DNA from 2 places in the Psychrobacillus sp. NPDC096389 genome. Region 1 is predicted to be linked to the other one. Evidence: a T-box and tRNA genes for the amino acid it is inferred to sense, from the RefSeq annotation. Region 1 holds a T-box; the other holds one or more tRNA genes.

Region 1 (15,626 bases):
AATTAACAGAATACGGTATGCAATTACAAGAAAAACAAAAACTTCGTCACACTTACGGTGTTAACGAACGTCAATTCCGTACTCTTTTTGACAAAGCTGGTAAAATGCAAGGTAAACATGGTGAAAACTTCATGATCCTTCTTGAAACTCGCCTTGATAACGTTGTATACCGTCTAGGTCTTGCTCGTACACGTCGTGGAGCTCGTCAATTAGTTAACCACGGTCACGTTTTAGTTGATGGTAAACGTGTAGATATTCCATCATTCAGCGTAAAACCAGGTCAAGAAATTTCTCTTCGTGAAAAATCTCAAAACCTAGACGTTGTAAACGAATCAATCGAAGTAAACAACTTCGTTCCAGAATACTTAACATTTGACGCTGATAACAAGGTTGGTACTTTCGTTCGCCTACCAGAGCGTAGCGAATTATCTGCTGAAATTAACGAAGCTCTAATCGTTGAGTTCTACTCTCGTTAATCTAGAGTCAGTATTAAAAGCCCTCAAAATCTTGATAACACAAGGTTTTGGGGCTTTTTTTATTCTATTGGTTACTCGTATTAAAGTCTAAGCATAAATCATCTTATAAGACAATGCATTTTAAGGAATCTACTGTGATCTTCCTTGCATGTTGGAAAAATCAATGGAAATAGCTAACTTATCAGGGTTTACTATCAATAAAAGATGGTTGAACGAGACAATATCCACTATGAACGTGAAAATCTCTCCTCTCCTAACACCCCAAAATACCTCTCAAAAGGGTCAACCCAGACTAGCAGATGCTAGTCTGGTGAGTTCGGCGAGCTTTAATACATATTATTCCTATAATATACCGACATCATAGTCGTCTTACTCCAAGTAAAGAATTATTTTAAGAATTAGTTGCTTTTATCATCAATTTAGATGCTCTCATGTTAATTTAGTTGCTTTCGGTCTGAAACTAGTTGCTCTCAATAGCTGTTTGATTGTCCTTAGCCATTCTTTGGAATTTTGCACGACATTGTGAGATACTGCAGGAACATTAGCGACGTAATGGCTCGTCGCTCACCCGGTGGAAATGAAGCTTCTAGAGATATGTTGCTTTAACTAATTTTCTTAGGCTTCTAAATTTCTGCAAACAAAAAAGCGCCAGTCTAATTGAATAGAAAAACGCTTTCTTTAGGTCTATTCTTTTTTCATTCCTTCGATTAAATCCAATAACCGTTGTTTCGTCTCGTTTGTTTCTTCTTTTAGTATTTTAAAATCATATCCTGATTTATCCTCATTCTTATGAACTTCTACTAAATCTCCTATTTTTGCCTCTATCGTAAACTTCTCTTTCAAAATAACTAACTTGTTAGCTTTGTTATTCTTTTCAAATAGAATGACAAAAAAATCGTCGAAACGATCTAATATGTATTTTTTTGTAGCCATTACTCCCAGCCCCTCGATCCAAATAATTAACATAATAAAGTGAAATAAAAAAAACTAAAATGATTGAAAATTTCTCTTCTATTATCATTCTATACTATTTAACGCTCATTTTTCATCCTATTTCATATAAAATTTAAAATTTCTTAGTAAATTCATGATTATTTCACCATTCGACGTAAATACTAAGAACTGAAATGATGAAAAATCGGAGGATACACATATGAAAAATAATAATACCCATACGTCAACAAATAAAAAAATGAAAAATACACATGTTAGTACAAACTTCAATGAACCCGAGAAATTAACCAACCATGAAAAGAAAAAACTGCAAGTAAAAGATGGACAGAACAATCATCATGTAGATGAACGAGGTGGATTTTAAGTCTTGTCCCTTCTGTTAAAAAGCTACTTCCCTATATTTATTGGGAAGTAGCTTTCATTTTATCCCCCATTAGCGGCAATTCAAGACTACTACTTCAAGATTTAAGAAAAGTGAAATGATAAGCGGGAGATTCACTGCTGGCATGCGCCAGATGAAATAATCGCAGACTAAGTACGCAACATCGTGTGGGCCACAACTAACAATCAGTGGGGATGAAGCTCCCCACTGATTGATGTTTCATTTTATACAAATTTAATCATTTTATAATTTTTCTTACCTCTACGTACAATCATAAACTCATCTTCTAGTCGGTCTGCACTTCCTACTACATATGCAACATCCGTTACTTTTTCACCATTTATAGAAATTGCACCGTTTGTTACATCTTCACGAGCCTGCCTTTTCGAAGGAGATACGCTTGCTTCTACGATAAAGTCTACAATAGCTTTTTCTTCTTTGGACATTTCTACCGATGGCACATCTTTAAAAGCATCTTTCATCTCATCAGCAGTTAGCTCTTTCAGGTTTCCACTGAACAACGCGCGAGATATACGAACTGCTTGCTCTAAAGCTTCTTCTCCGTGAATCAGGCGAGTCATTTCTTCCGCTAATGTTGTCTGTGCTTTACGTAAATGCGGTTCATTTTCAACTGACTCAGCTAATGCTTCAATTTCACTGCGATCTAAGAACGTAAATATTTTCATGTATTTAATAACATCTGCATCTGCAGTGTTGATCCAAAATTGGTAAAACTCATATGGAGAAGTCTTTTTCGCATCTAACCATACGGCACCTGATGCTGATTTACCGAATTTTGTTCCATCAGCTTTTGTTACTAATGGAATTGTAATCCCGAAAGCTTTTGTTTCTTCTTCATGCGTCTTGCGAATCACTTCTAGACCAGTTGTTATATTCCCCCATTGATCCGATCCGCCGACTTGCACTTTACAGTTATACGTATTGAATAAATGATTGAAGTCGATACCTTGAATTAATGTGTACGCAAATTCTGTAAAAGAAAGACCAGAATCTAAACGAGAAGCAATGGAATCTTTCCCTAACATGTAGTTAATGTTGATAAGCTTACCGAAATCACGTAAAAACTCGATAACGGACATTGGTCCAATCCAGTCGTGATTATTAACCATTTGGGCACCATTGTCGGTATTAAAATCGAAAATCCGCTCCATTTGAGTTTTAATCCCTTTTACATTTTTATCAATTTGCTCAGTTGTTTGTAGTACCCGTTCCTCAGAACGACCAGATGGATCTCCAACCATTCCTGTTGCCCCACCTACTAGTAAAATCGGACGGTGGCCATGTAATTGAAAACGTCTTAAAGTTAGTAATGGAACGATATGTCCAATATGCATACTATCTGCAGTTGGGTCCACCCCACAGTATAAAGAAATCTTTTCTTTATTCAATAAATCCTTTAATCCTTCTGCATCTGTTTGCTGATAAATGAGTCCTCTCCAAGATAAATCTTCTAGTAATGCATTTGTCATTTCAATCTCCTCCTTAAAATAAAAAAGTCCCCACATGAAATAAATCATGCAGGGACGCTTGAGTCTACTAGCGCGGTACCACCCAGCTTGAAGGTATTTAACCTTCCGCTTCAATCACAGTATCGTCGTGAAAACGTCTAACTCCAAGCCTGTAATTCATCCATTGTACACTGACTAGCTTTCACCAACCGCTAGCTCTCTATACAGTATGCACAACAACTACTCCGGACTTTTCTTCGTTAAAAATCAAATTCGCCTTGGCGTATTTGCGTCTAGATTTTGTATTGAGCAAGCTCAATTAACTCCTTTCAAAATCTATGACATCCGCCGGAGGCTTTTCACTTTATTTAGTTGGGGCTTAGACCCCAGCTAAATAAAGTGAAAATATATACCTATTTTACCTAATCTAAAACGTATGTCAATAACTATCGTATACAGATAGTTGGTTATGGTATAATAATTCTTGATTTGGGGGTCGAATAATCAATGAAAAAATGGATGGAGAAAATCCAATTCTATACAGAGAGAATGAATAAGTGGCAGTCTACTAAATGGGCAAAAGGTTTACGAATTTCTTCTGGTGTTATATGGAACTTATGCTTATTATTCCTCGTAATATTTCTTGCGCTTGGAGTATTTGCTGCTTCTGTTGGTGCCGGTTATTTCGCATCACTTGTAAAAGAAGAGCCACTTCGAGCTAAAGAAGAGATGAGAGCGAACGTTTTTAATTATGAAGAAACGTCTGAAATCTATTTTGCAGAAAATGTGTATTTAGGAAAACTAAGAACCGATTTGGAACGTACGGAAACAAAACTGGCTTCCGTTTCCCCATATGTCATTGACGCGGTACTTGCGACAGAAGATGAATATTTTGAAGTACATAATGGGATCGTACCGAAAGCAATATTTCGCGGTCTACTTCAAGACTTTACAAATTCCGACACACAAACTGGTGGATCCACTTTAACGCAACAATTAATAAAAAATCAGATTTTAACAAATGAAGTATCATATGAACGAAAAGCAAAAGAAATTCTCTTAGCAATGCGCTTAGAACATTTCATGACAAAAGAGGAAGTATTAGAAGCCTACTTAAATATTATCCCTTACGGACGAAATGCAAACGGCAGAAATATTGCAGGAATTGAAACAGCTGCAAACGGTATTTTTAATGTAAAAGCAAAAGATCTTACATTGCCACAAGCTGCTTATATCGCTGGGATACCACAAGCACCATTTGCCTACACTCCATTTAGACAAGGTGGAGAAAAAAAGGAAGGTGAGGCATTAAAACCTGGTATTGAGCGTATGAAGACAGTATTATATCGTATGAAAGAAACTGGTTATATTTCAAAAGAAGAATATGATTCTGCTGTAAATTATGATATAACACAAGACTTTAGAGAGCCTGAAGTTGTAGCTGAAGATAAATATCCTTGGTTAACTCATGAAGTAGAAAACCGTGTAAAGGAAATTTTAAGAGGACAACTTGCTAGTGCAGATGGAATTGATCCTGAAAGACTAGCAGTAGAACCGAAGTTATTTGAGAAATATGATATTGTAGCTGAACGCTCTATTCGAACAGGTGGATATCGAATTCATACTACGATTAATAAAGAAATGTTCGAGGCAATGTTAAAAGTAAAAGATGAATTCGAGTATTATGGACATACGTACACAAAAGAAGTGAAAGATCCAAATACCGGGGAAATCATTACAAAAGATTTCCCCGTTCAAGTTGGAAGTATGCTGATCGAAAATGGTACTGGAAAAATATTAACCTTCCTTGGTGGACGAGATTATAATTTAGAACAATACAATCATGCAACACAGGCTGTTCGTCCAATTGGTTCAACGATGAAGCCCCTACTAGTATATGCACCTGCAATCGAATATGGGGTCATCGGTGCTGGAAGTCCAGTAGTGGATATTAAGCTGGATAATTTAAAAGGAACAACTTGGGCTAAATCACCAGCTAACTATACAATTGCACAAGAAAAAGGGATTATTTCCGCACGAAGTTCACTAATGACTTCTCAAAACCTATCAACCATTCGATTATATGATTTGATCATGGATCGAAAACCGACGGACTTTTTAATGAAAATGGGATTTAAACATATTGAAGAGAATGAGTATGCAAACCATGCACTTTCTATCGGTGGGATGACGAATGGTGCTACCGTGGAAGAAAATACAAATGCATTTGCTACCTTTGCAAACAACGGTCAATTTATCGATGCTTATATGGTCGAAAAGATTGAAGATGTGGAAGGTAATATTATTTATGAACACGAAACCGAACCGGTACAAGTTTTCAGTCCTGCAACTGCTTATATCATTACTGATATGATGCGTGATGTATTATCTGGTGGTACTGCAAAATTAGCGAACTCACGACTAAAATTCCAATCTGATTTCGCAGCTAAAACTGGGACAACTCAAAATCATAATGACTCTTGGCTCGTTGGATACAATCCAAATGTCTCATTAGGAGTGTGGCTTGGTTACGATGATAATACAAAATCGTTATTTTATATGAATAACCGTTATAATCATCCAAGTGTGCGAGTGAATATGCTATGGTCCAATATGATGAATGCTATGTATGACGTATCGCCAGAACTAGTCGATGCACCGAATGCTTTCCCAGTTCCCGAAGGTGTCGTTACGAGATCTTTCTGTGGTATTTCTGGACTAGCTCCTTCCGATGCATGTGCAAAAGCTGGATTAGTCAAATCTGATTTATTTAACGCTGCTGCCATGTTACCAACTGGAGCGGATGATAGTTTAATCTCCTCTTCTTATGTGGTGATAAATGGTAATAGATACCGTGCCTTAGATTCTACGCCTAGTGAATTTGTCGTTCAAGGTGGCTATGGAGTAAACGAAGACTTCATTACACGAATGCTCGGTAGATTTGGTGGAAATGCAAGCAAGCTTTTCCCAGAGGATTCTAGTTTCGGTGGCAATGTAGTGTCCGAAGAAGTATTTAAAGCAGATGGTAGTCCTCCTTCTGCAGTAAATGCCACGATTTCTGGAAAAACAATAACATGGGCAAAATCAGCATCGTCTGATGTCGTTGGTTACCGTGTATTCCAAGTTGTCGATGGTCAACGAGTACTTGTCGCAACTAAAGCTGAGGCGGAGTCACCTAGCTATACGATAAGCGGTCCCGGACAATATATTATTGTATCTGTAGACATCACTGGTTTACAATCAGGTGCTTCCAATATTGTGTCGCTAGAAGCCGAGCAAACAGAAACGCCAGTTGAACCTGTCACGCCGCCAACTGCTCCAGAAAATGGTGAGGATGACATAATAGATGATGAAATTGTAACTCCTCCTTCAGGTGAAGAACCTTCAGAAGAAGAAGATACAACATCAGCAAGAAGATAAAAGCAAAAGCCAGAGCATCCTTATTCAAGATGCTCTGGCTTTTTAATTAGTCTTCCATTGTAGATAAGTCGCCAGTTGGTAATTTTAACTCCCAAGCTTTTAAAACACGGCGCATAATTTTACCGCTTCTCGTTTTTGGTAACTTATCTTTGAATTCAATCTCTCTTGGAGCTGCATGGGCAGCTAACCCTTTTTTCACGAATTGCTGAATATCTGCAATTAGTTCTTCCGAAGGTTCGTACCCTTCATTCAACGCGACAAACGCTTTTATAATTTCCCCTCGCACCGGATCTGGCTTGCCGATTACTCCCGCTTCTAAAATAGCAGGATGTTCGATCAGCTTACTCTCCACTTCAAATGGGCCTACTCGTTCACCAGAAGTCATGATTACATCATCTACACGTCCTTGGAACCAGAAATACCCTTCATCATCCATATAGGCAGAATCCCCAGAAAAATACCATTCATCATTCATAAAGCTAGACTCATATTTTTCTTTATTATTCCAAATTTGACGCATCATTGATGGCCAACCTTTTTTAATCGCTAAATTCCCCATCGTGTATGGTGGAACGACATTTCCTTGGTTATCAATAATAGCTGCTTCTAATCCAGGAAGTGGTTTTCCCATAGATCCTGGTTTAATCGGTAGACAACCAAAGTTACAAATCATTTGTGCCCCTGTTTCGGTCATCCACCAAGTATCATGAATGCGTAAATGGAACACCTGCATCCCCCATTTTACAACTTCAGGGTTTAAAGGTTCTCCAACAGATAAAATATGTCGAAGAGAAGATAAATCATGTTTCTCCACGATAGCATCTCCAGCTCCCATCAGCATTCGGAAAGCAGTTGGTGCACTATACCATACCGTTACATTGTATGCTTCAATGGCATTATACCAAGCATCTGGTGAAAAACGTCCACCAAGTACAAGGGACGTCGCTCCAGCTAGCCAAGGCCCGAATATCCCGTAAGAAGTACCCGTTACCCAGCCCGGGTCAGCTGTACACCAATATACATCTTCATCACGAATGTCCATAACCCATTTCATCGATTGATATTGTTGTACCATTGCATAATGTACATGCAAAATTCCTTTCGGTTTCCCTGTGGAACCTGAAGTATAATGTAAAATAAGTCCATCTTCTTTATCTACCCACTCAATATCAAAAGCTTCCGAAGCATTATGTAATGCTTTATTGAAGTCGATAAACTTTTCTGTTTGCTCTATGTTATCTCCAACTAAAAATACTGTCTCTAAATTTGGTAATTTATCTAATGGAACTCTTCCTAATAATTCTGGGGTTGTCACAATTGCTTTTGCTTCGCTATCCAACAATCGATCGTATACTGCACCTTCCATGAATGCCTCAAAAAGCGGTCCAACAATAACACCCATTTTCACAGCACCTAAAAGAGAGAAATATAATTCTGGAGATCTAGGCATAAAAATGAATAGACGATCCCCTTTTGTTAAGTTAGAATGCTCTTTGTATACGTTAGCAGCTTTGTTTGTCCAATGCTTCATATCAGCAAACGTATAAGATTCTTTTCTGTCTGCATCTTGATAATGAAGTGCTACTTTGTTTTGCTTATCGGATTCCGCGTGTCTATCAATTGCTTCAAATGCCATATTAACTTTTCCAGTTTCATGCCACGAAAAATTTTTCTCGGCATCTTCCCACTTAAATGTTCTTGCCATTTCTTCATAATCTTTTAACTGATAATCCCCTTGTACTACTGGTAACATCTCTACCACTTTCATTCTTTTCACCCTTTCTATAACTATACAAAAACTCTACACTTCTATTCTACAATACCCGTTCACATTTTTGCCAATCTTTTTATTTTTAAGAATCTTTTGTTTTACGCTTTAAACAACCATCTTCTTTTAAGTGAAATCATGTATAATAGTTTTAGATGCGGTTATTTTTATAGGTGGTGAACTTGTGATACACGAAAAAACGTATAATTCGTTGGAAATAGAAACAAAACACGGTGTAGTTATTGTAGAAGGACCAATTGCTTCAGAGGAAATAGCAAATTTAGCGTTTCATGAAGACTTAGTAGCTTTTCGGACACCTGCTCAGCAGCATAAAGCCATTATTGAAATCGCTAAATTGCCAGAAGGAAGAATTATTATAGTACGGGATCAACAGAACATTGTTGGCTATTGTACTTTTCTCTATCCAGATCCTTTAGAAAGATGGTCGCAAGGGAAGATGGAAAACTTAATAGAATTAGGGGCAATTGAAGTTATTCCAAAATTTCGTGGAACTGGTGTTGGCAAAACACTTTTACGTGTCTCGATGATGGATGATGCGATGGAAGATTATATAACGATTACAACAGAATATTATTGGCATTGGGATTTAAAAGGTACCGGTTTAAATGTTTGGGAGTACCGCAAAGTGATGGAAAAAATGATGCAAGCTGGCGGACTTGAATATTTTGCAACGGATGATCCCGAGATTAGTTCACATCCTGCCAACTGTTTAATGGCCAAAATTGGAAGTCGGATAAACAATGAATCTATTCAACAATTCGATCAGTTACGATTTATGAACCGGTTTATGTACTAGATAGAAAATCTATATTTTTCTTAAGGGGTGTATGTTAATGCTTGTAGAGGAAATTATGAATACTTCAGTACCGGCTTTAACACCAACGCATACGATAAATGATGCGTTACTGATATTAAAAGAAAAACGAATTCGCCATATTCCAATCATTAATGCGGACAAAGAAGTATTAGGTGTTGTTACGGATCGCGATTTAAAAGAAGCAACTCCATCCGCTTTATTGAACAGTAAAAATCCCGAAATATATGAGTTACCATTAGAAAAGATTATGACTAAAAATCCAATCGTAGGTCATCCATTAGATTTTTTAGAAGAAACCGCTACAATTTTTTATGATAATCGAATAGGATGCTTACCTATCGTGTCTCAAGGAAAACTAGTCGGGATGATTACAGAATCTGACTTATTGTATAAATTTATAGAGCTTACTGGCTCTCATCAACCAGGCTCCCAAATTGAAGTTCGCGTCCCAAATAAAACAGGTATATTATTTGAAGTTTCTAAAGTCTTTTATGAACAAAAAGTAAATGTATTGAGCGTACTCGTATATCCTGATAAAACGAATGCCGACTATAAAATCTTAGTTCTTCGTGTAAAAACAATGAATCCACTTAAATTAATCGAAGCAATACGAGCGGAAGGTTTCGAAGTACTATGGCCAAATCACCCGGGAATGATGTTATGAATAATAATGCCGTGTTTGTTTTTTCAGAAGATCAGTTAGACTATAAATTTTCAGATACGCACCCGTTCAACCAAAAGCGCCTAACTTTAACGGTCGATTTATTAAAAGAAATGAATGCCTTATCACCATCGGATATCGTCATACCTCGTGTTGCAACAGATGAAGAATTAAGTTTAGTACATGATCCCCAGTATATTGAAATTGTCAAAAAAGCGAGCTTGGAAACAACTGAAACATCCAAATATGAAAGCTATGGAATCGGTACGGAAGATACCCCCATTTTCCCTCATATGCACGAAGCGAGCGCGAGTCTTGTTGGAGCTACGTTAACGGCCGTAGATTATGTGATGGAAGGGAAATCATTACATGCACTTAACTTAGGTGGAGGTCTCCACCATGGTTTTAAAGGACGAGCCTCAGGATTTTGTATATATAATGATAGTTCCGTAGCTATTAAATATATGCAGCAAAAATATAATGCACGTGTTCTCTATATCGATACAGATGCACATCATGGGGATGGCGTACAATGGAGCTTTTACGATGAGCCAAATGTATGTACGGTCTCGATACATGAAACCGGCAGATATTTATTTCCTGGAACCGGTAATATTACAGAACGAGGAACTGGAGAAGGTTATGGTACTTCTTTTAACTTCCCAATTGACGCTTTTACCGAAGACGAATCTTTTTTAGAAATTTATCGCACAGCGCTTCGGGAAATTGTAGAATCTTTCAAACCTGATGTTATTTTAAGCCAAAATGGTGCGGATGCCCATTATTTTGATCCATTAACCCATTTATACGGAACGATGAATATTTACCGAGAAATCCCTAAACTAGCGCATGAACTTGCACATCAGTATTGTGGTGGAAAATGGATTGCTGTTGGTGGAGGAGGCTACGACATTTGGCGGGTGGTACCACGAGCATGGTCACTGCTTTGGATGGAAATGAATGATGTGAAAACACCAGCAGGTAACTTACCAAAAGCATGGCTCGAGCGCTGGTCCAAAGAATCGCCAGTTCCCTTCATTCCAACATGGATGGATCCAAGTCCATTATACGAACCAATTCCTCGCAAAGCGGAAATAACGGAGAAAAATAAACAAATGCTTGATAAAGCACTTTATGCCCTTCGTAAGCAACAATCATACAAAAATCACCAGTAACCCATTGGCTACTGGTGATTTTTTATTTGACGGAGTCTCTTTCCTCAATTCGATAAGGTAAAACGACAATTTGTTCGTCAATTTTTTCTTTGTTCATAAATTTTGTTAATAAACGCATTGAAACAGCTCCGATATCGTATAAAGGTAAAACGACACTTGTTAGCTGCGGACGTACCATTCTTGCTAATTTAGAGTTTTCAAAGCTAATGACTTCAATATCATTTGGGACATTCAATCCGCTATCTTGAACTCCGTGAATCAATCCGATAGCAATCTCGTCATTGCCTACAAAAAATGCCGTAGGTGGATTTGAAAGTTTGCATAACTCTTCCCATGCAGCATGTCCGTCATCATATGTGTTATCCACACCAACAATCAAATCATCATCGATTTCAATGTTTGCCTCTTTTAATGCTTTTTCATAACCAGATCGCTTATATATCCGGTCAATGGTCGATTCCATATTTCCCGAAACAAAAGCAATACGTGTATGTCCATTTCGGATTAACCGATTTACAGCGTCTACTGCAGCTTCATGATATTCGATATTAACAGAAGGAAACGATTCGGTTGTTTCTACTGTACCGGCTAACACAATCGGAACGCTTGATCTTTCCATTTCAGTTAGCATATCCTTTGTTACTTCATCACTCATCATCACAATGCCATCCACTTGTTTACTAAATAAGGTAGACAGTAGTTGCACTTCTTTATCAGCTTGTTGGTCAGAATTCGTTAAAATAATATTATAACGATACATTGTCGCAATATCTTCTATGCCTCGTACTAGTTCCGCATAAAACACATTAGAAATATCTGGTATAATAACTCCTACAGTTTTTGTTTTCTTACTAGCAAGTCCTCTTGCAACTGCATTTGGTCGATAGTCCAATCGTTCAATAACGGCCAACACTTTTTGACGAGTTGCTGGCTTGACGTTTTGGTTTCCATTAACTACACGTGAAACAGTTGCCATCGACACATTTGCTTCTCTTGCCACATCATAAATGGTAATAGTCAACGCATATCACTCCTTCACATTTATTGTTATTTATATTATATATAAATAATACTTGATATACTCTATAACTTTCAATTAAATAGTAAAACCGACTCTATAGCAAGAGTCGGTTTTGTGAATATTTATTACTTATGCATGCACTTCATGTGTTTTCATGAAGTTTTGTAATGAATTATAGAACTCGTCAAATTGTTGTAAATTCATTTGTTGTGCTGCATCCGATAACGCAACTGCTGGGTCTGGATGAACTTCTGCCATTACTCCATCCGCTCCAATTGCGATAGCAGCCTTAGCTGCTGGTAAAAGAATATCACGACGTCCAGTTGAATGTGTAACGTCTACAAATACTGGCAAATGCGTTTCTTGTTTTAGAATTGGTACTGCTGAAATATCTAATGTGTTTCGCGTAGCACGTTCGTATGTGCGAATACCGCGTTCACATAAAATAATTTGGTCATTTCCTTGAGACATAATATATTCTGCAGCATGGATGAATTCATCTAGTGTAGCCGCTATACCTCGTTTTAATAATACTGGTTTATTAATAGAACCTACTGCTTTTAATAATTCGAAGTTTTGCATATTACGAGCACCAACTTGCACGACATCTACATAGTCAAGTGCTTCGTCTAAATGGCTAGGTGTCACAATTTCAGAAACAACCGCTAAACCGAATTCTTGCGAAATTTGTTTTAGGATTTTTAAACCATCTAAGCCAAGACCTTGGAAATCATAAGGTGATGTACGTGGCTTATATGCTCCTCCACGGATTAATTTTAAGCCTTTTCCTTGGATTGCAGCAGCTACTTCTGCTACTTGCGTGTAAGATTCTACAGCACATGGTCCAAATACGAAAGAAGGAGTTCCTGTACCGATTTTTTCACCGTTTATTTCCACAACTGTATCTTCTGATTTCTTTTTACGGGATACTAATAGTGCTTTCTTTTGGTCATCCACTTGTAATTCTAAAGCCGTTTTAAATATTTCTTTAAAAATATGCTCCACTGTAGATTGTGGAAGTGGACCATTATTATTTTCTTTTAAGTGATCTAACATATGTCTTTCACGAAGAGGATCATATCTATTTACACCTTGCTTTTCTTTCACTCTTCCTATTTCTTTTACAACACCAGCTCTTTCATTGATTAACTGTAAAATTTCTACGTTAATCTCATCTACACGACTACGTAAAGCTTCTAAATCGACATGACTCATAGATATTTCTCCTCTCTTCTTTCCAGCGACACTTTATATCGACTGAAAATTATGATACATTTTTAAGTATAAGTCATATTATAATCAATGTATGTGAAAATGTCACGCATTTTATTTTAGCGATTCAACTCGCTAAAGTAATTGGATAAAAAAGGACGTGGGAAATTGGCAGCTAAGTTATTTGCATTAGATATTGGAACAAGATCTGTAGTAGGAATTATATTAGAAGAGCGCGATGAAAATTTTCATGTTGTTGATATATTAGTTGAAGAACATAAAGAACGAGCAATGGTCGACGGACAAATACATAACGTGCTGAAAGTGTCTGAAGTGATCCAATCGATAAAAAAACAACTAGAGGAAAAACATGGGCCACTTGAAAAAGTTAGTGTAGCTGCTGCAGGACGAGCGTTAAAAACAGAACAAGCAGAGATTAAAATGGATATTAAAAATAGACCTATTTTTTCAGAAGATGATGTAAGTCGACTAGAGCTTACTGCTGTACAACAGGCACAAAACAATTTAGTTCAAAATGATTCTGAAAAAGAATCTAGTCATTATTATTGTGTTGGTTATAGCGTTTTATACTACCGATTAGATGGGGAAGAAATTGGTAGCTTGGTAGATCAACAAGGACAAGAGGCATCTATCGAAGTAATCGCAACTTTTTTGCCAAGAGTAGTTGTTGAATCATTACTTTCCGCTTTAAAAAGAGCCAACTTAGAAATGGAAGCTTTAACATTAGAGCCGATCGCAGCGATTAATGTATTAATCCCTCCTACAATGCGACGTCTAAATGTGGCACTTGTAGACATTGGTGCTGGAACTTCCGATATTGCTATTACGGATTATGGTACAGTTGTTGCATATGGTATGGTGCCAAATGCAGGAGATGAAATTACGGAAGCATTGAGTGATTATTACTTGCTCGATTTCCCACTTGCAGAAGATGCAAAAAGAGCGATTAATACAAATGAATTTATCTCGATACAAGATATTTTAGGATTCGAGCAAAACATTCCAAAAGAAGAAATGATTGCCGCAATCAGGCCGGCAACGTTGGAACTAGCAACATCCATCTCAAATGAAATTCTTAGGTTGAATAATAATCGACCAACAAAAGCCGTCATGCTCGTTGGCGGTGGAAGCTTAACCCCAACGCTAACGACGATTTTAGCAGAAAAACTAAATTTACCGGCGAATCGAGTGGCAGTCCGAGGAATTGACGCAATCCAAAACTTAACAAAAGAAGCACATATTCCTGTATCTCCAGAACTGGTTACACCGATTGGAATTGCCATTGCGGCAAAACGTGCACCTATACAATATATGTCCGTAGAGGTAAATAGCCAAGTCGTTCGCCTATTTGAACTAAAAGAAATGACTGTAGGGGATGCACTGCTTGCAGCAAATATTCCTACTCGAAAGCTATTTGGCAAGCCAGGAGCAGCACTTTCAGTGGAAGTTAATGGACAAACAATACATATCCCAGGAGAACACGGCAAACCAGCTGAAATTATGTTAAATGGACAGAAAACAACTACAAAAGCAACGATTAAAAACAAAGATATTATTGAACTACTAGAAGGAGAAAATGGAAAAGAGGGCTCCGCTTCTTTGCGAGATCTAATTGATGATGCTTCTGTCAAAATGATTACTTTTCAAGGTGTTTTCTATACAGTCGAACCGACCGTTCAAGTTAATGGTGTGACGATTGCACTTGATACCCCATTAAAAGAAAGAGACAAAATTACGGTTGATACACCCCAAACTGTGGAACAAGTATTACATGCCATTGGAAAAGAACACTATATAGCACAGTTGAATCCATATTCGATCACGATAGACGATAAAAATCATTATATGCCGGCTTTATCGTCGAAAATATTGTTAAATGGAAATAACGTAAAGCTCTCCTACCCAGTTCAAGACAATGATATTTTAGAGATAAGCAGCATGAGCCCTCCAACTCTACAACAACTTGCAGATCAATTGGAGAAAAAATTGCTAGAGCGCATCATTCTTACTTTCCAAGGGAAACCAATAGAGCTTATGAGGGAATGTGCTGTTGTTTTAAACGGAGAAAGAGAGTTATCCCCTTCGGATCAAATTCCAAGTGGAACAATTCTGCAATGGAAACAGGTAAATCATAGTCCATGGATTTTCCAAGATGTTTTCCGATTTACAGATTGGAATATGCCAGAAGGCGCCGGTTCTTTTCAAATCATTCGAAATGGACACCCTTCT
Region 2 (15,626 bases), on a different contig from region 1:
TCATAATAAGATGCTAGACTGGTTCCACTGGCTTTAAAACAATATTATTCTTATAATATGTTGAAATCATCGTTATTTCACTTCAAGTAAAATTTCTATTTTAAGAATTAGTTTATTTTACCATTATTTTAGTTGCTCTCGTGCTGATTTGATTGCTTTTCAAGTAGAACGGGTTGTTTTCAATGATCAATTGGTTGCCCTAAGCTATTTACCGAATTCATTCAATGGAAAAACTGGATAAAATCATCTTTTTAGCTAGTTGATATTGATAATTGGACAGTTTCAGTTGAATTTCGCGCGCAGGCTTCTCTAGCGCTTTTTATTACGTTAAGGAACTATGAAATCTAAGAAACATGGATAACTTTCTACACGTGACCAATTCCGCCTCTATAAGCCAACATTTTGCTCCTACACTGCTCGTTTCACAAACAAAATCACTTGTATTAGGTGAGAGCAGTCTTCATGCGTTTTTGCTCCATCTTCCTGCGGGGGAAGAGATAGATACTTGTGTTTTTGTTCTTTGATAAAATCAGCTTCTTACTTATAACTAAAAGTGATAAAGTGCAAGTAAATCGATTAGAAGAACACTCTATATACAAGTAAACAGTAAGGAGTGCAAATAACCTCTCTTTTTATATAAATATTCTATTTTACGAAGTAGTAGCTTAGTAGTAATCTACTTCAGGTATATAATTAGTTTTCTAATAGTAATATTGGCAACCTTTCTAGTAATGTTCTAGTTAGAAAATCGTTCTAATGATAGTCTAAAAAATTTACATAACTCAATCCAAAACATTAAAAATAACTAAAGAATGATCTGGATTAGAATCTTTTAAAAATGTGAAGAAAAAGACTTGAAATATAAAATATAATTGTTATAATTATATTTGTACTTTAATTAGATGCATTGTTCCGAAGTAGCTCAGTGGTAGAGCAATCGGCTGTTAACCGATCGGTCGTAGGTTCGAGTCCTACCTTCGGAGCCATTTTTTTGTCTGTGCTTCCATAGCTCAGCAGGTAGAGTGCTTCCATGGTAAGGAAGAGGTCAGCGGTTCGAACCCGCTTGGAAGCTTACATTTTGAAAAATGAATGTAAAAAAACCTAGACAACTACTTGCCCAACAGCAACAAATATGTTATTATAGTTCTTGTCCGATTCTTGCAGAACTGCATTGGTAATCGTGATTTATAACCCAGGAGGATTAGCTCAGCTGGGAGAGCATCTGCCTTACAAGCAGAGGGTCGGCGGTTCGAGCCCGTCATCCTCCACCATTCATTTATATCCATAGCCTGGAGGGGTAGCGAAGTGGCTAAACGCGGCGGACTGTAAATCCGCTCCTTAGGGTTCGGCGGTTCGAATCCGTCCCCCTCCACCAGTTTATTGGGGTATAGCCAAGCGGTAAGGCAACGGATTTTGATTCCGTCATGCCCTGGTTCGAATCCAGGTACCCCAGCCACAAACTACTTTTTAATTTCAATTTTCACGGGGCCTTAGCTCAGCTGGGAGAGCGCCTGCCTTGCACGCAGGAGGTCAGCGGTTCGATCCCGCTAGGCTCCATAACTTATATATTATAAAAAATCTTTCCGTATTTACTGGAAAGATTTTTTTGTTTTGGCAAATAATAAAGTTATAAGGAAAATGGGGGTTACTAACAAAATAGAATTAGGAAATAAAAATAAATGGTGGAACAAGAAAAACCTATCTAGCAGATGCTAGCTGGCGAGTTAGGCGGGCTTTAAGACATATTATTCTTATAATATGTCGAAATCATAGTCGTCACACTTCAAGTAAACTTACTGTTTTAAGAATTAGTTGCTTTCGTTGGCAATTTAGTGGCTCTCATGCTCATTTTAGTTGCTTTCAGTATGAAGTTCGTTGCTTTCACTAGCTGTTTGATTGTCCTTAGCCATTCTTTGGAATTTACTAATTGATAACTACATAATTTTGGGGTTTTTCACGATGGTGTGAGACCCTGTAGGAGCGATAGCGACGTAGCGACTCGTCGCTCGCCTAATAGAACTCTCTAAGACATATTATCTCTATAGCACCCTATAAATCTTAATAACATCCACTTGCAGTTTCTAGGTAAAAATAGGCGCCTTTGTTCCTTCTTAAATTAAAATTTTGGCTCTTTGAACAAGTCAGTTTTTCTATTAATTAATTTCAAAGTTTCTGAGATAAAAAACTTTTCAATGCACCCTCCTATCAATTATGATGAAATAAAAAGTGAGGTGTTGAGTTTGGCTGAAACAATCGTATATGGAGATGTGACATTACGACCGTTAAAAGAGAGTGACATTCCGTTTTTATGGGAGCTCTATAATCCCAAAATATTTGAATTTATGTTGAATAAAATTGAAAACAAAGAACAGCTTAATAATTGGCTACAAGTTGGTATTTATCAAATGGATATAGAAAAAACGGCACTATCATTTGTAGTGGAAAATGCTGATACACAGGAAATAATGGGCACGACGCGTATTTATGGGATGGATCACACCAATCATGCCTGTGAAATCGGTTCTACTTTTTATGGTAAAAAGTTTCAGCGGACACATGTGAATACCACATGTAAATACTTGCTCTTAAAACACTGCTTTGAACATTTAGGAATGATACGTGTCCAGTTTAAGACGGATGAGTTGAATGTTACCTCGCAGCGGGCGATTGAACGCATAGGAGGAATAAAAGAGGGAGTTCTTCGTAATGAAAGAATTCGCTCGAATGGAACGGTGAGAAATGCGGTAGTTTACTCGATCATTGAGAGTGAGTGGTCGGAAGTAAAAAGCCACCTTGTTCAGTTAATGAATAAATATTCATAAAAATGCCGAGTTGAGCCATTTCCCCTTTAGGATTTACAATAGACGTATGAAGGGGGTATAAAATCATGAATAAGTTAAATATCTCAATAATTGGAGTACCTATGGATCTTGGGCAAAATAGACGTGGGGTTGATATGGGACCTAGTGCTATTCGATATGCTGGCGTCGAGGAACGCCTGAAGGCTCTTGGTCACACCGTTAAAGATGAGGGAGATATTGCGATTAGTCATACTCGTAAAGAACAATCGCCAAATACTCATTTACGCAATTTGGAAGCTGTAATAGAAGGAAATACAAAACTAGCAAACAAAGTCCATGAAGTACTTTCTGAAGGAAGGTATCCTCTAGTACTGGGTGGAGATCATAGTATTGCAATCGGAACACTTGCGGGTCTTGCGGATCGTTATGAAAACTTAGGGGTTATCTGGTACGATGCACATGCCGATTTGAATACAGCTGAAACTTCGCCTTCTGGGAATATTCATGGAATGCCCCTAGCTGCGAGTCTTGGCTTAGGTCATGAAGACTTAGTGAATATACGCGCTTACGCTCCAAAGATTAAACCAGAAAACGTAGTCATTATTGGTGCTCGCTCTGTAGATCCAGGCGAACGTGAATTAATAAAAGAAAAGGGCATTAAAGTATTTTCCATGCATGAAATTGATAAGCATGGAATGACAGAAGTAATGAATCAAACAATTGCCTATTTTCAGGAACGTAATGTAGATGGTGTCCATTTATCACTCGATTTAGATGGTTTAGACCCACTTTATACACCTGGGGTTGGTACACCTGTACCTGGTGGTATTAGTTATCGTGAAAGCCATTTAGCGATGGAAATGCTCTATTCGTCCAATTTAATCACTTCAGCTGAATTCGTAGAAGTAAATCCAATTCTGGATGAAAAGAATAAAACAGCAGATGTTGCGGTTGGATTAATGGGTTCACTGTTTGGTGAAAGTCTAATATAATACAAATTGATTAAGAAGCAGGCAAATAGTCTGCTTTTCTTTTTTTATTATCAACATAAAGCATGGAATATTTGGTAAAATAAATATATAGATAAAAAAATGAAACCTGTTGCTACCTTCATACGTATAGGTAAGACAGCCGCACGAGGCGGAGGGGAAAATCACGATGGATGCGTTAGTGAATAAACGAATAAAACAAGTGTTAAAAGGCGATAAAGACGCATTCGCGGAGATTGTCGACCTGTATCAGCATAGGCTATTTCAAGTATGTTTTCGAATGCTGGGAAATCGCCATGAAGCGGAAGATATTGCACAAGAAGCATTTGTGCGAGCCTTTATCAACATTCACACATTTGATCAAAAGAGAAAATTTTCAACTTGGCTTTACCGTATTGCAACCAATCTGTGTATTGATCGTATAAGGAAAAAAAAGCCGGATTATTATTTAGATGCAGAAGTAAAAGGCACAGAAGGACTCGATATGTATTCTCAAATTGCAGCAGCAGATGAACTGCCGGAAGAGGAACTCATGAAGCTTGAGCTGCAAGATCGAATACAATATGAGATAAGCCGTCTACCGGATAAATACCGATCGGCTATTGTCTTGAAGTATATGGAAGAATTATCTTTACAAGAGATCAGTGAGATATTAGAATTACCACTTGGAACAGTAAAAACAAGAATTCATAGAGGCCGAGAGCTACTTAGAAAACAGTTAAGCAGGCAGCCCAATTTTTTATAGGAGGGAATCACGATGAATGCGTGTCCAGAGCGAATTGTTCACTATATGCATGAATATCTAGATGGTGAAATTAGCCGTGAACATGAGCTTGAGTTAAAATCTCATTTGCAGTCATGCGTGGATTGTCAGGCTCATATGCATGAGTTAAGTGATGTGGTTGCTTTTGTAAAAGGAGCAGCTCATGTGGAGGCACCGTCTAATTTTAGTCAAGCGGTTATGGCGAGACTGCCAAAAGAAAAATCACATGCTGGTGTAAGTAGATGGTTGCGGCGTCATCCAATTCTGACTGCAGCAGCTTTATTCTTTTTATTTATGAGTAGTGCGATATTCAGTAATTTCAATGAAGAGAAGCAATTCTCTTTTACTAAGCAAGAAAATGTTGTAGTGGAAGGTGAAACGGTTATTATCCCCGAAGGACAAGTCGTAAAAGGCGATTTAGTTGTCCGAAATGGTGATGTTCGAATTGATGGGGAGCTGGACGGTAATTTAACCGTCATTAATGGTACGAAATATATGGCTTCAACAGCCGTTATTACTGGTAAAACGGAAGAGATTAACGAAGTATTTGATTGGCTTTGGTTTAATATAAAAGACGGTGCAAAAGAAGTCGTGTCTTTCTTTGAAAAAGAAGAGACAAAATAGTAGAAAGTCTATCCAGTAAGTCGGATAGACTTTTTTCGCCCCAAAATGTAGAGAATTGGGCAACTATGTTATACTTACCTTAAATGGATTTGTGATGAAAAGTGGGGGATGCCACATGTCGTTTATGGAGCAGTTTACGAGTTTAATGCCAGTAAACGTTATTGTAAATATTTTAGATGTTTTAGTTGTATGGTTTGTAATATATAAATTAATAACTTTAATAAAAGGTACGAAAGCAGTTCAACTATTAAAAGGAATATTCGTTATTATAATTGCTCGAGTAGTGACTGACTTTATAGGAATGGATACGCTTGGCTGGTTGCTTGAAAATGTAATTAGTATTGGTTTTTTTGCCATTATCGTTATATTCCAACCTGAAATAAGAAGAGCGCTCGAACAAATAGGTAGAGGTAAGCTCTTCGCAAGAAGTTCATCGATGCAAGAAGAGGAAGAGAAACATCGTTTAATAGAGGCTATGAAAAAGTCCGTAAGCTATATGGCGAAACGTCGGATTGGGGCATTGATTTCCATTGAAAGAGAGACGGGTTTAACAGAATACATTGAAACCGGAATCCAGTTAAATGCGCATCTTACTTCTGAGTTAATGATTAATATCTTTATACCAAATACACCTTTACATGATGGAGCAGTAATTGTACAAAAAAATAAAATTGTTTCGGCGGCTTGTTATTTGCCGTTATCTGAAAGTCCTTTCATTTCCAAAGAGCTTGGAACGCGGCACCGTGCAGCAATTGGTTTGAGTGAAGTAACGGATGCAATTACGATTGTTGTATCAGAAGAAACCGGTGCGGTCAGTTTAACATCTAATGGAGATCTCCATCGAAATTTATCCATGGAAGAATTTGAAAATCACTTGAAGCGCCTTTGGTTTGGACCAACAGAGGAACAAGTAACTTCTTCTAAATGGTTGTGGAGGGGGAAACAGAATGGATAAAATGATGGGCAATCCATGGTTTTTACGAATAATTGCATTGGTACTCGCCATTTTGTTATTCGTTTCTGTGAAATCGGATATGGATAAAAATAATATGAACACAACGACTACGTCCGTAGAAGTTCTTCGGGATGTACCAGTAGAGGTATATTATGACGATGAGAATTCTGTTGTAACAGGGGTTCCAGAAACTGTTACGGTGAATATAGAAGGGCCATCACAACAAGTATTTTCTACGAAAGTGATGAAGGATTACAAAGTATTTATTGATCTTCGAGAGGTAACGTTTGGCAAACATACAGTACCATTTTCAACTGAAAACTTTTCAGATAAATTAAAAGTGAGGATTGACCCTGTTAATGTAGATGTTGTCATTGAAGAACGGGTTTCCCAAGAATTTAATGTGGAGTTAGATATGAATGAAAGCTTGTTAGCAGAAAATTATATCGTCAAGTCCTATGATATGGAACCCAAAAAAGTTATCGTTACAGGAGCAAAAAGTATAATAGATAGCATAGGCTATGTAAAAGCCACTATTGTTAGAGACCAAGGAATAAATAAATCCTTTGAACAAGAGGCAAGCATACGAGTACTCGACTCGGATCTAAATAAATTAGATGTAACTGTCGAACCAAAAACGACACAAGTAAAAGTAAAAGTAGAAGAATATAGCAAGGAAGTCCCGATAGTTTTAGTTCCAAAAGGTGTACCTAAAGAAGGGGTAACAGTGAATGGACTTACAACTGATGACAAAAATATTAGACTATATGGCCCACGAACAGTATTAGATAAAATAGGGCAGTTACAAGTTGATGTAGACGTGAGTAAACTAGAAGATACGAGTAGCTTTGACTTGAAGTTAGCAATACCAGATGGTGTGACCAGACTATCGCTCGATAAGATTAAAATAACAGCAGATGTCACACCAGCTCCACCACCTGATACAGAAGAAGATCAAGCAGAAACTGTTTCAACAGTGGAAGAGAAATCATTTGAAAAAGTTACAGTTGCAGTGAAGGGATTACCAGAGATGCTCGTTAGTAATTTTGAAACACCCGCAGATGGAATCGTTTCTGTCGTAGCAAAAGGAACACCCGAGGCTTTGGAAAATGTTCAACTAAACAATGTTTCCGTATACGTAGATGCCGAGAGTGTAGAGATTGGGGAAGTAACCCTTCCTATTCAAGTTGATGGTCCAGCTAATATAGAGTGGGCAACGTCAGCATCTGAGGCAAAACTAACGATAAAAGAAGCTTAATACGTAGGACAACAGGTTTTTTAAGGAGAGAAGAAGAAATGGGAAAATATTTTGGTACAGATGGTGTTCGAGGAGTAGCGAATTCAGAATTAACACCAGAACTTGCTTTTAAATTAGGACGCGTTGGAGGATATATTCTAACGAAAGAAGCAAAGGAAAGAGCGAAAGTGTTAATCGGTCGCGATACTCGTATATCTGGTCATATGTTAGAGGGAGCACTCGTTGCTGGACTTCTTTCTGTTGGAGTGGAAGTAATGCGTTTAGGAGTCATTAGTACACCAGGTGTTGCTTATTTAACGAGAGTAATGAGTGCGAATGCAGGAGTGATGATTTCTGCTTCTCATAATCCTGTCGCGGATAACGGCATTAAGTTTTTTGGACCAGATGGATTCAAGCTTTCAGATGAACAGGAAGAGGAAATCGAACAATTACTCGATGCAGAATTGGATGAAATTCCACGTCCTACTGGAGCGGGAGTTGGATCCGTATCTGATTATTTCGAAGGCGGACAAAAATATATTCAATACTTGAAACAAACAATAGATGAAGAATTTGTAGGTATTCACGTCGCGTTAGATTGTGCCAATGGTGCAACTTCATCCCTTGGTACACATGTATTTGCGGATTTAGATGCAGATTTGTCTACAATGGGAGCGTCCCCGAATGGGTTGAATATCAATGAAGGTGTAGGTTCTACCCATCCGGAGGAGTTAGCGAAATTTGTTCTAGATAAAGGAGCAGATGTTGGGCTCGCTTTTGATGGTGATGGGGACCGCCTAATCGCTGTGGATGAAAAAGGACAAATTGTAGATGGCGATCAAATCATGTATATATGTGCCAAATATTTAAACGCACATGGTCGACTAAACAAAAGCACAGTCGTTTCCACTGTGATGAGTAATATGGGCTTTTATAAAGCATTAGAAACACATGGTATGACAAGTGTGAAAACAGCAGTTGGAGACCGCTACGTCGTAGAAGAAATGAAAAAGAATGGCTATAACCTTGGTGGAGAGCAATCGGGACATATTGTTTTCTTAGATTATAATACGACAGGTGATGGACTATTAACGGGTCTACAACTAGTCAATATTATGAAAGTAACAGGGAAAAAACTTTCAGAACTTGCATCCGAAATGACAATTTTTCCTCAAAAACTGGTCAATGTACGCGTCACAGACAAGCATGCAGTGACAGAAAATGCGAAAGTAGCAGCAATTATTGAAACAGTAGAAACAGAGATGGCCGGCAATGGTCGCGTTCTAGTCCGACCTTCAGGCACAGAACCACTTGTGCGTGTTATGGTAGAAGCAGCTACAGAAGCAGATTGCGAAAACTATGTAAATCGAATCGTGGAAGTAGTAAAAGCAGAAATGGGCTTAGCTGAATAATAAAGTGAAACTTCGATCAGTGGATTTCCCACTTATCTTTTCGATTTTCTTAAATCTTGAAGTGGGAGTCTTACAGCCCGTTAATGCGGGATAAATATAAAAATCCAGCCATGCGCTGGATTTTTTTAAATACAGAAAACCTACATGATATTAGTTGCGCTTAGCTATTTTCACCACATCTCAAATATGGAATAAAAAAATTCAATCTACCTTATAAATGTTTACTACTTTAATTTAGTGGAATAGTAAGAGAGAACAAGCAAATAAGGAGTGAGGAAATGGCTAAAGTAGCAACAGTAATCACGAATATGTTTGAGGATGTAGAATACACAAGTCCAGCGCAAGCGTTAAATGATGCAGGACATGAGGTATTTACGATTGAAAAAAAAGCAGGAAATGAAGTAACCGGTAAACAAGGTGAAACGAAAATTACAGTAGATTATGGTATTGATGATGTCAAACCGGAAGACTTTGACGCATTATTCATTCCTGGAGGATTTTCACCAGATATTTTACGAGCGGATGATCGATTTGTCGCTTTTGCAAAAGCGTTTATGGATGCAAAGAAACCAGTATTTGCAATATGTCACGGTCCCCAACTTCTAATTACTGCTAAAACATTAGAAGGAAGAGATGCCACTGGCTATAAATCGATTAAAGTCGATTTAGAAAATGCCGGGGCAACATACCATGACGAAGAAGTATTCGTTTGTGCCAATCAACTCGTCACTAGTAGAACACCAGATGATTTGCCAGCCTTTAATAGAGAAATCGTCAAGTTATTAGAAAAATAACAGAAAATGAGTGGAGCACCTTCAATCGAAGGTGTTCTTTTTGTATTTATAAAGTTGTCAGTTAATTATTACAATTTTCTGTTATTCTATAAAGAGAATGAAATAATTACGTAGAGGGGAAATCGTCATGGATTACTTATACCACCCGTTTTCTGCTAAAAGACATACCGTGTTTGCAAAGAAGGGGATGGTTGCAACATCTCAGCCACTAGCAGCACAAGCTGGATTAGACATCTTAAAACAAGGGGGAAACGCAATTGATGCTGCCATTGCAACAGCCGCAGCTCTTACAGTAGTAGAACCCACTTCAAATGGTATAGGCGGAGATGCATTTGCTTTAGTCTGGACGAAGGATAAGTTGCACGGGTTGAATGCTTCAGGTCCTGCACCACAATCCATTTCTGCACAAAAACTAAAAGAACAGGGATATGAAAAAATACCTGTATATGGGGTCATACCCGTCACAGTTCCTGGGGTTCCCGCAGCATGGGCAGCCCTATCAGAACGGTTTGGTAAACTCTCACTTAAAGAGGTGCTGCTACCTGCCATTCGCTATGCGGAAGAAGGCTACCCATTAACACCAATCCTCGGGAAGTATTGGAAGCTAGCCTATGCAAAATTTAAAGAGTCTTGTACAACGGAAGAATTTACTACGTGGTTTGAAACCTTTGCACCAAATGGAAAAGTACCTGAAATAGGGGAGATGTGGTCTTCCCCGGCTCATGCCAAAACGCTTTTGGCAATTGGGGAAACGAACGCTCGCGATTTTTATGATGGAAAAATAGCAGATCAAATCGATGCTTTTATGAAAAAACACGGAGGTTATTTATCCAAAAGTGATTTATCTACATACAAGGCAGAATGGGTAGAGCCAATCTCTGTTAATTATCGAGGCTATGACGTCTGGGAAATACCACCGAATGGTCAAGGAATGATAGCTTTAATGGCACTAAATATATACAAAAATCTTCAAGTCCCGATATGGCAAAATGCAAATACATTCCATCAACAAATCGAATCGATGAAATTAGCATTTACAGATGGTAAAGCGTTCATTACAGAACAAGATGTCATGCCTATTAGCGTAGAACACTTATTATCAGAGGAATATGCTAAATCTAGAGCTACGGCTATTGATGAAGAAGCAAGCAATCCTGAGCCATATGATTTGCCAAGAGGAGGAACTGTATATTTAGCAACAGCGGATGAAGAAGGAAATATGGTTTCTTACATTCAAAGTAACTATATGGGGTTTGGCTCTGGAATTGTCATACCTAATACAGGAATTGCTTTACAAAATAGAGGGCATGATTTTTCATTAGATGAAGCTCATCCAAATGTTTTGCAACCTGGTAAAAGAACATTTCATACGATTATTCCAGGCTTTTTAACGAAAGACGGCAAAGCCGTTGGACCATTTGGAGTAATGGGTGGGTATATGCAGCCGCAAGGACACTTCCAAGTTGTGACGAACACAGTAGATTACTTATTAAGCCCTCAGGCGACACTGGACATTCCACGTTGGCAATGGATAAATGGGAAAACTGTTCACGTTGAACATGAATTCCCGAATTATTTAGTACAAAGTTTAGAAAGGAAGGGACATAAAATTCAAGTAACAGACGCAGGGCATTTTGGACGCGGGCAAATTATTTGGAGAAATCTAGAGACAGGAGTTCTCCAAGGGGGTACGGAGTCACGTACAGATGGTGCAATAGCAGTTTGGTAGTAGAGCCTCTATTAGGGGCTCTTTTGTTATGAGTCTATTAACCTCTAACCTACTGAATTGACGTGCATATAATGAACGTATATAATGAAAAAGTTACTTTTAATGTCAATTGAAAAGTAGCCGCGTAAAAAAGGAGGAAAGGTAAACGCGTAAAAATGAGGAAAACAATTATAGCGCCAGAGCTGAAGAAATCGGACGAAATGTATCTTCAGCAGACGAGGTGGAGGTTATCGAAAATTCGGCGGATGCCTCCCGACCGTATTTGCCCGGTTGTTATTCTTTTTCAGAAACCATACGAGTGATTGTATGACAGAGGGGAAAAGAAGGCATTCTTAGTTTAATGAGCGACTGTGAAAAAACAGGACGTTTATTTTGACATGAATGTAAACGGAGGAATATGAATATGTGTGGAATTGTAGGATATATTGGAGAAGCAGATGTAAAGGAAATTTTGTTAAAAGGATTAGAAAAATTGGAGTACCGTGGATACGATTCAGCAGGAATAGCTGTACTCAATGACGAAGGCGTAGTCGTTTTCAAAGAAAAAGGTCGAATTGCGGATTTACGTGACGTAGTCGATGAAGACGTAGATGCAAGACTTGGCATTGGGCATACTCGCTGGGCAACGCATGGTGTACCAAACCAATTAAATGCGCACCCGCATCAAAGTACAACGAAACGTTTTACGCTTGTGCACAATGGTGTTATTGAAAACTATCACCTAATGGAAAAGGCGTATTTATCTAATGTAGAAATGGCTTCCGACACAGACACAGAAGTCATTGTACAGCTAATCGAAAAATTTTCACAAGACGGATTATCTACAATAGATGCACTTAGAAAAACATTGCATCTAATCCACGGATCATATGCACTTGCACTTCTGGATAGAGAAGATGCAGAAACAATTTATGTAGCAAAAAACAAATCACCACTTCTTGTAGGGCTTGGAGAAGGATTTAATGTAGTTGCATCTGACGCGATGGCGATGCTACAAGTGACGGAGCAGTATGTAGAGCTTCATGACCAAGAAATTGTTATTGTGCATAAGGATTCAGTTGAAATTCAAAAACTAGATGGTTCGATTGTGGAGCGTCCTGCATATAAAGCGGAACTAGATATGAGCGATATCGAAAAAGGAACATATCCTCACTACATGCTGAAAGAAATGGATGAACAGCCAACTGTTATCCGTAAAATTATTCAAGCGTATCAGAATGAACAAGACGAGCTAACGATTGATCCAGCTATTTTAGAAGCACTTCATGATGCAGATCGTCTGTACATTATTGCTGCAGGAACAAGCTATCATGCTGGTCTTATCGGAAAACAATACTTTGAGAAAATCGCAGGAATTCCAGTAGAAGTGCATATTTCTAGCGAGTTTGGCTACAATATGCCACTTCTTTCAGCGAAGCCATTGTTTTTATTCATCACACAATCAGGTGAAACAGCAGACAGCAGACAAGTGCTAGTGAAAATTAAAGAACAAGGATACCCAACCATTACAATGACAAATGTTCCTGGTTCGACTCTGTCTCGTGAAGCAGACCATACACTTTTACTGCATGCAGGTCCAGAAATCGCCGTTGCATCTACAAAAGCATATGTTGCACAAGTAGCAGTGCTAATGGTGACAGCTGCTGTATATGCACAATCTCAAGAAAAGATATTAGATTTTGATGTTGTAAAAGAGTTAGGTATTACTGCAAATGCCGTGCAAGCAATCGTCGATTCAAAAGAAGAGATGGAAATAATCGCTAAAGAGTATTTAGAATCAACAAGAAATGCATTCTTCATTGGACGAAACATAGACTTCTATGTAAGTTTGGAAGGTGCTTTAAAACTTAAAGAAATTTCCTATATTCAAGCAGAAGGATTTGCAGGAGGGGAATTAAAACACGGCACAATTGCTCTAATCGAAGACGGAACACCAATTTTCGCTCTAGCAACCCAACAAGTAGTGAGCCTAAACATTCGTGGTAACGTAAAAGAAGTTGTAGCACGCGGTGCAAACCCATGCATTATTGCAATGGAAGGCTTGGAAGAAGACGGAGACCGCTATGTACTTCCAAAAGTACATGAGCTATTCTCACCTTTAGTATCGGTAGTGCCTTTACAGTTGATTAGTTATTATGCTGCGTTGCATAGAGATTGTGATGTGGATAAACCGAGAAATTTAGCTAAGTCGGTTACGGTGGAGTAGGATAGGTTTCAACTTCAACTGTATATGTCCAGTTATATTATAGTTGGTAACTTTACATTAAAGTGGGTAACTGATGTTGTGAAGTTACAATAATGTACTTTACAAAAAAAGAACATACTAACTAAGAGTAATGTATAAAATTATTGTCCAGTTATAATAGTTGGTGTTGTTGTATAGAAAAAAGATTGTTCCTGATAAAAATAGACAAGAAAAAACTATAAAGGTTATTGGGATACGGGTTACGTTTTTACATCATAAGCTGATGTTAAATATAAGAGTTGTTGTTCTGACACAACTTTATCGTGATGTTAAGCTGGTTAGGTATTATCCTAACCAGCTTTTTTATTTGCTATGAAAATGATTATTTTCATATCCAGCAATGTTTCTTTTTCCCCAATGTCACTAAATTGACTTTTAAATTTTCCATTGATTTCATATTTGAATTGTAAGGGAACTTCTTTAAAGATGATGGTATATTTACCTTCTATAAAATAACTGAAAGGAAATGATACATACATGGAATACGAGGACTTATTATCGATACTTAATAAGTCAGCAGAAAAATACAAAGATAAAGTACAGAAAGAATTAAAAAATTGTATTATCTGTCAGCCTTATGACGGCGGTGATTACATTTGGATAATGGGAAACGAAACTACTATTGAAGAAATTCTCGAAAATCTTAACTGTCTTGAAAAGTACCGTGAAGATATAGCTGCACACTTATATTGTCCTAACTGTGGTAAATCTGGATTTAAACAATATGAGGTTGGGTACTGAGGATCTAACAATTTTGCAAGAAGAAAAAAATATAAAACGATTATTATTCGTTATGCAAGTATTGTTCTTCTTTCCAACTGCGCTTCGCTTGCTCGACAGGACAATTAGCAGCTATGATGTATACATAGGTATTTGACGTGACTTATTTGATCGTCATTTCTTTTAACTCTGCCGAATTTAAAATACGTGCAGTAAAAGGGAATCTTATTGTTGAAGGTCCTTCTCAAATCTTTACCGAGAATGATTTTTCATTTATAGTATTTTCTATTTGGTTTTACGGTGGGATTTAAATCGCTTTTTTATTCTCTAATAAGCAATCAGTAGTTTTTTTAAAAGACTTTACCATTCAAGTGAGTGCGTTTTTTTCTTTTATTATAATTAACTTTTTGCGTTTGAATTCGTCAAAGGCTCAAGATTAAGCTGATAATCAATCTTAATGTCCATCTTCTTGAATAGTTCAATCCATATTTTTTCATCCATTGGTTTTGAAAATGGTTTTAATGTATGAATGCCTAGCTGTAATGGATCCACATTCAATTCTTGCATCTTTTTTACTAGTTCTTGTGTTTGTTTTTCAAGATTGGATTGGATTTCTTTTTTTAAATCTTCTAAATTCTTTGGGTCAAATATTTGCTTTTCTCCCCGGTATTCTTCAATTCTTGAGTCTATATTCACTGTATAGGTCATTGTAGACAAGCTTTTATTGATATCCACTTTCGTTTTAGACCTAACATGACCTAGAACAACTTCTAATTCTGGGATCGGTAAAACTGATAAGTAGTGACCGTTGTTTAACAGCTGGAAGATGCGATCATCAAAAGTTGTTATTATTTCAACTAGTTTATCATTTTGAAACAGGGCTGTACCTTCATAGCTTATAGCGTCATTTTCTATTTTGATTACAGGTAAGAAAGGATCTGAATAAGGAGTATATAACAAATTTTTAAATTCATGTAGATTAACAACACTAATTTCGCCCTGATTTTTTTCCTCATAATGCTTCAGCATTCGGTAAAAAGAGTAATCAAGATTTTCTTGTTTGTCCAATTGATTTTCCAAGTATTTTTCAAAATTTCCTTTTACGATAACTAAATAGATTCTCAAAGAAATATCCGGATCATTCAATAACACATTAATAACGGACATAATCCCCTCTTTTCCGAGGTCTTCATTAATTATCAGCATTCGCATTTGCCCAGATTTCATTTCCTGGTAGAAGTTTAAATTAAAATCCATTAATCCCTCCTTTAAAAAGCTTACTTCTTGCGTCATTACACTCTTTTTTTCTTTGCTTAGAGGTGGCAATATCGTACTGATTTTTATTTTACCTTCATCC

Evidence for each region. The T-box of region 1 lies ahead of tyrS (tyrosine--tRNA ligase). A T-box ahead of a tRNA ligase gene usually reads a tRNA of that ligase, here a tRNA-Tyr.
Region 2: it encodes a tRNA-Tyr, which carries the amino acid that the T-box ahead of tyrS (tyrosine--tRNA ligase) is inferred to sense. The anticodon was not compared.

What each region holds. Positions count from the first base shown of each region.
Region 1 covers NZ_JBIWFB010000002.1:67,567-83,192, reverse strand. The annotation lists gene rpsD (30S ribosomal protein S4) at 1-476, shown strand, start outside; gene ACIQ38_RS06670 (DUF3006 family protein) at 1,161-1,409, opposite strand; gene ACIQ38_RS06665 (hypothetical protein) at 1,630-1,794, shown strand; gene tyrS (tyrosine--tRNA ligase) at 2,037-3,302, opposite strand; T-box leader at 3,350-3,548, opposite strand; gene ACIQ38_RS06655 (transglycosylase domain-containing protein) at 3,789-6,701, shown strand; gene acsA (acetate--CoA ligase) at 6,748-8,469, opposite strand; gene ACIQ38_RS06645 (GNAT family N-acetyltransferase) at 8,654-9,286, shown strand; gene ACIQ38_RS06640 (acetoin utilization AcuB family protein) at 9,324-9,971, shown strand; gene ACIQ38_RS06635 (acetoin utilization protein AcuC) at 9,941-11,143, shown strand; gene ccpA (catabolite control protein A) at 11,166-12,164, opposite strand; gene ACIQ38_RS06625 (bifunctional 3-deoxy-7-phosphoheptulonate synthase/chorismate mutase) at 12,294-13,379, opposite strand; gene ACIQ38_RS06620 (cell division protein FtsA) at 13,545-15,626, shown strand, end outside.
Region 2 covers NZ_JBIWFB010000004.1:318-15,943, forward strand. The annotation lists tRNA gene ACIQ38_RS11515 (tRNA-Asn) at 912-986, shown strand; tRNA gene ACIQ38_RS11520 (tRNA-Thr) at 1,000-1,072, shown strand; tRNA gene ACIQ38_RS11525 (tRNA-Val) at 1,196-1,271, shown strand; tRNA gene ACIQ38_RS11530 (tRNA-Tyr) at 1,292-1,375, shown strand; tRNA gene ACIQ38_RS11535 (tRNA-Gln) at 1,382-1,456, shown strand; tRNA gene ACIQ38_RS11540 (tRNA-Ala) at 1,485-1,557, shown strand; gene ACIQ38_RS11545 (GNAT family N-acetyltransferase) at 2,232-2,822, shown strand; gene rocF (arginase) at 2,888-3,793, shown strand; gene sigW (RNA polymerase sigma factor SigW) at 3,960-4,535, shown strand; gene ACIQ38_RS11560 (zf-HC2 domain-containing protein) at 4,548-5,177, shown strand; gene cdaA (diadenylate cyclase CdaA) at 5,293-6,132, shown strand; gene ACIQ38_RS11570 (CdaR family protein) at 6,125-7,390, shown strand; gene glmM (phosphoglucosamine mutase) at 7,429-8,781, shown strand; gene ACIQ38_RS11580 (type 1 glutamine amidotransferase domain-containing protein) at 9,060-9,575, shown strand; gene ACIQ38_RS11585 (gamma-glutamyltransferase family protein) at 9,703-11,304, shown strand; gene glmS (glutamine--fructose-6-phosphate transaminase (isomerizing)) at 11,708-13,510, shown strand; gene ACIQ38_RS11595 (hypothetical protein) at 14,027-14,290, shown strand; gene ACIQ38_RS11600 (Ger(x)C family spore germination protein) at 14,669-15,626, opposite strand, start outside.